DNA from 2 places in the Pseudoduganella lutea genome. Region 1 is predicted to be linked to the other one. Evidence: riboswitches for the same ligand, from Rfam matches in the RefSeq annotation. Region 1 holds a riboswitch; the other holds the start of a gene.
What was found. Region 1 has a riboswitch for thiamine pyrophosphate ahead of EWM63_RS21455 (TonB-dependent siderophore receptor). Riboswitches for the same ligand answer to the same signal wherever they lie in the genome.

Region 1 (2,199 bases):
CATGTCGCCGGTGCGGATGGCCTTGACGGCATCGCCCGCCTTCAGCGCCAGCACGTCGGCCAGCGTGGGCATCACGGCGCGCCTGGGCCCGAACAGGTAGGCCAGCATGATCTTCCCCTGCGGGGACATGCGGGCAACGAGCCCGGCCGCGTAACCGCCATTGATCAGGGGGACGGCAAACCAGCTTCCTTCGTGATACGGCTGCTTCATTCGATTCTCATTATGTGGACTGCCTTACATGTTCTCATCGTAACGGTATTGGGCGGCGATCGGGCCAGCCTTGAACAGCGCGTCGCGCAACTCCTTGTCAAGCTTTGGATCGCGCCGCCGCGCCCACTCAAGCAGCATCGCCACGTGCCTGCGCGTGCTGTCGCGCTGGCTTGCCAGCACCAGTTTCAACTCCGGATCGGTGCAGGCGGCGCAGCGCTGGTTATACATGTCCAGCGCGCCAAGCCGGTCGATCAGCGAGGTCAGCGCGCGGTGCATGTCGAGCACCTGGGCATCCAGGCTCTCGCGGTTTTCTATGACATGTTCCTGCGTCATGGCGGTCTCCTGTGCGTGGAACGTTGATGACGGTTCAATGCAATATTGTCGTTGGGAGTCCATGTTTCCACAAGTATAACAATAGGCCCGGACGAATGGCGCACGACATTGTATGCAACTATGATAAGCTCTCGGCTTCGCTAGGGGTCCTGGGCGGGTTGCTGAATTATTCAAAGAGTAATTCACGCTTCCTGCTCCGGGTGAGAGATACCCTTCGTACCTGATCTGGATAATGCCAGCGAAGGAAAGCGCAGTGCGGTGTTCGTCACAAGGCAGTCTTCGTCCCTTCCAACGTCCCCTGGTGTGCTTCCTCGCTGGTTCTTGAGAACTAGAAGAGAATTAGAAGAGCACATCGATGAACAAGACCACTTTTTCCGCCGCCGCGCTGGCCATCGCGCAGGCTTTTCCCGCTTTCGCCCAGCAAGCCGATGAACCCGCGATGACCGAGGTCGTCGTCACCGCCGTGCGCGGCACGGCGGAAACCGCTTCCGTCGCCGGCTTCTCGGAACGGCCGCTGCTGCTGACGCCCACGTCCGTCAGCGTGATCACGCGCGAGCAGATGCAGGCGCTGAACATCCGCTCCACCACCGATGCGGCGCGCTACGACGCGAGCATCAGCGATGCCTACAACGCCGTGGGCTATGCCGAGCAATTCTCGATCCGCGGCTTCAAGCTGGACAATGCGAACAGCTATCGCAAGGATGGCCTGGCGATTTCGGCCGACACCCAGATCCCGCTGGAAAACAAGGAAAGCATCGAAGTGCTGAAGGGCCTGGCGGGCATCACGGCCGGCGTGGCGGCGCCGGGCGGCGTGGTCAACTACGTCACCAAGCGCCCCACCAGCACGACGTTGCGCTCCGTGCTGTTCGAAGTGAGCGAGCGCGGCACCCTGCTGGGCACCGTGGACCTAGGCGGCCGCTTCGACGATCGCCGCTTCGGCTACCGCATCAACGTGGCCGGCGAACGGCTGCGCTCGTGGGTGGATGGCGCGGACGGCCGCCGCAGCTTTGTTTCCGGCGCGTTCGACTGGCAGATTTCGCCGCAGGCGCTGTTGCAGGTCGATGCCGACTACCAGAAGAAATCGCAGGTGTCGGCACCCGGCTTCCAGCTGATCAATGGCGTGTCGCTGCCGGTCGTCGATGCCGACACGCTGCTCAACGACCAGCCATGGAGCTACCCGGTGGCCACCGAAAGCATGAACTTCGGCGCCCGTTTCCTGTACCAGCTGGCGCCGGACTGGAAGTTCGAAGTGAAGGCGAACCGCCACGTATTCAAGCGTGACGACTACACGGCCTTCCCCTATGGCTGCGGGGCCGAGCTGCTGTGGCCCGGCTTCTGCGGCAATGGCGACTACGACGTGTATGACTACCGCAGCCTCGATGAACAGAAGAAGCCGCTCACCGCGCAGGCAATGCTGCAGGGCCGCTTCGCCACCGGCACCGTGACGCACGACCTGTCGACCGGTTTCGCCTTCTACGGCAACAAGGAAAGCTGGGGCGACGATGTCTATGAATGGGCCGGCACCAGCAACATCTACCGCCCCGTGGTGGTGCCGCCGCGGAGCGACCTGGAAACGGGCCCCGCATCGGTGCGCCGCAAGGACAACGAGCGCGCATTGTTCGTGCAGGACATCGTCGGCATCACGAGCGAACTGAC
Region 2 (2,199 bases), 3.0 Mb from region 1:
TTTCCCAGGTCAGGTCCTCGGCCTTGCCATTCACTTTTTCCAGCGCCTGGTAGATCGGCACCGTGCCGATCGGGACCGGGCTGTTGCGCACGATCCATTCGCGTGTTTCATGGATGTGCTTGCCGGTGGACAGGTCCATCACCGTGTCGCCGCCCCAGCGGATCGCCCACGTCATTTTCTCGACTTCCTCGCCGATCGACGACGTGACGGCGGAGTTGCCGATATTGGCATTGACCTTCACAAGGAAATTGCGGCCAATGATCATCGGCTCCAGTTCCGGGTGGTTGATGTTGGCGGGAATGATCGCCCGGCCGCGGGCGATTTCCTCGCGCACAAATTCGGCCGTGATCTCCTGCGGGATGGCGGCGCCGAACGACTCGCCGCGGTGCTGGCGGCCCAGCAGGTCCGCCATCCTCGTTCCCATCGGGCCCGCGGCCCGCATGGCGTCGATGTATTCGCGCCGGCGCATGTTTTCGCGGATCGCCACGTATTCCATCTCGGGCGTGACGATGCCACGGCGCGCGTAATGCATCTGCGTCACGCAGGCGCCGGCTTTTGCGCAGCGCGGCGTGCGGTGCAGGTCGAAGCGCAGCGCATCGAGCGACGCATCGGCCAGGCGCGCCTTGCCGTAGTCGGACGTCGGGCCAGCCAGTTCCTCGGTATCGCCGCGCTCGGCGATCCAGGTTGCACGCACCGAGGCCAGGCCGGCGCGGATGTCGATCGGCACTGCCGGATCCGTATACGGGCCCGACGTGTCGTACACCGTCACCGGCGGATTGACTTCGTGGCCGAACGAGGCTGAGGTGTCGGCCTGGGTGATTTCGCGCATCGGCACGCGGATATCCGGGCGGCTGCCGGTCACGTAGATCTTGCGGGAATTGGGCAGCGGCGCGATGGCGGCGCTGTCGACTTCGGCCGTACTGGCCAGAAATTTTTGATGGGCGTTCATATTATGGCTCCTTTGGGCAGGAGCCAGCAAAGGAGACCTGGACGTGCACAGCCGTGCGGCATGGGTGCGACGATCCTTGTGCTTCCCTTCGCTGGCATTATCCAGATCAGGTTCGGAGGGTATTTCTCACCAGTGCGCGGCTGTAGCCGTGCGCAGGACCCCTAGCGTTTGCCGCCTCCGTTGAAGGCAGCGGCGCCATTATAGGCATGAACCGTGCATTTACTGCAAGCACTAACGCCTATAATCGGTATCTCGACGAAAGGATAACGATGCACAAATGGGTGGTCGCCGTGCTGGCGGCAGCGATGCAGGCGGGCGCGGTGGCTGCGGCCCCGGAGTCCAGGACGGCCACGCCGGAGGAGCAGGCGTCGTTCTTCGACTGGTACAACATCCAGCAGCAGGAAAGCCGCGGCCTGCTGCGGCCGCAGTTCAATGTGACGCTCGAGGGAGGGAAACGCGGAAAACGCGGCAAGCGCCGCGTGACGGCCACCGTCGACGGCCCCGCGCAGCGCGCGGTACTGCCGCTGTGCCGCCAGCCGCGCGCCGTCTACGAATACGATCCGCGTGCCGGCAAGGCGGCGCGCTGGCGCGAAGCCGGTCCGCCGCAGACACTCGTGTGGATCTACCACCAGCCCCAGTGCGGTGCCCAGCCGGACACGCCGGTACGGCTGTCCCAGCCGCTGGCCGAGATGGATATCCTGATGCTGCTCCAGAACCATCCGGCCATCCTCGGCAGCGCCCGCCTGCTGATGGCGGGGAACACGTCCTGCGCACCGTCGCGTTCGCGCGGTTACCGGCTTACCGGCCTCGACCGTGGCAAGGATGGCTTGCCCGTGCTGGTCTTCGAGAACGATATCGCCGGCGAAGCCCGCGTTGCCGTGCGGCGCACCCGCAACGAGCTGCTGCCGTGGAGCGTGACCTGCCCAGGTCCACGGCGTTAGCGCTAACGGACCACACTGTTGCTCCAGGGATACATTTCACTGTTCTTTGCCACTTCTCTCTGATAAGCTTGCAATCGACTTCCGGCGGCCCTGTCCCAGCCGCCATCGATGCCAGCCGCATCACAACCCGTCTCCCAGCCAGCGCGACGCGTGCCGATACCGGCATCCCTTATCAGAACAGACAAGAAAGCGAGCGAACATGCGGAACAATCTCCCTGTCACCGGCCACGAAATCCTCCTCGAAGAAGGCAAGACCATCGTTTCCACGACGGACTTGCAAGGCAACATCACCTACGCGAATCCGTATTT

Region 2: linked by a shared signal. The riboswitch ahead of thiC (phosphomethylpyrimidine synthase ThiC) and the one ahead of EWM63_RS21455 (TonB-dependent siderophore receptor) in region 1 are both predicted to bind thiamine pyrophosphate.

The regions. Positions count from the first base shown of each region.
Region 1 covers NZ_CP035913.1:5,032,915-5,035,113, reverse strand. The annotation lists gene EWM63_RS21465 (Imm26 family immunity protein) at 1-210, opposite strand, end outside; gene EWM63_RS21460 (ferritin family protein) at 235-543, opposite strand; TPP riboswitch at 676-807, shown strand; gene EWM63_RS21455 (TonB-dependent siderophore receptor) at 899-2,199, shown strand, end outside.
Region 2 covers NZ_CP035913.1:2,061,978-2,064,176, forward strand. The annotation lists gene thiC (phosphomethylpyrimidine synthase ThiC) at 1-949, opposite strand, end outside; TPP riboswitch at 1,016-1,122, opposite strand; gene EWM63_RS08660 (hypothetical protein) at 1,219-1,890, shown strand; gene EWM63_RS08665 (methyl-accepting chemotaxis protein) at 2,090-2,199, shown strand, end outside.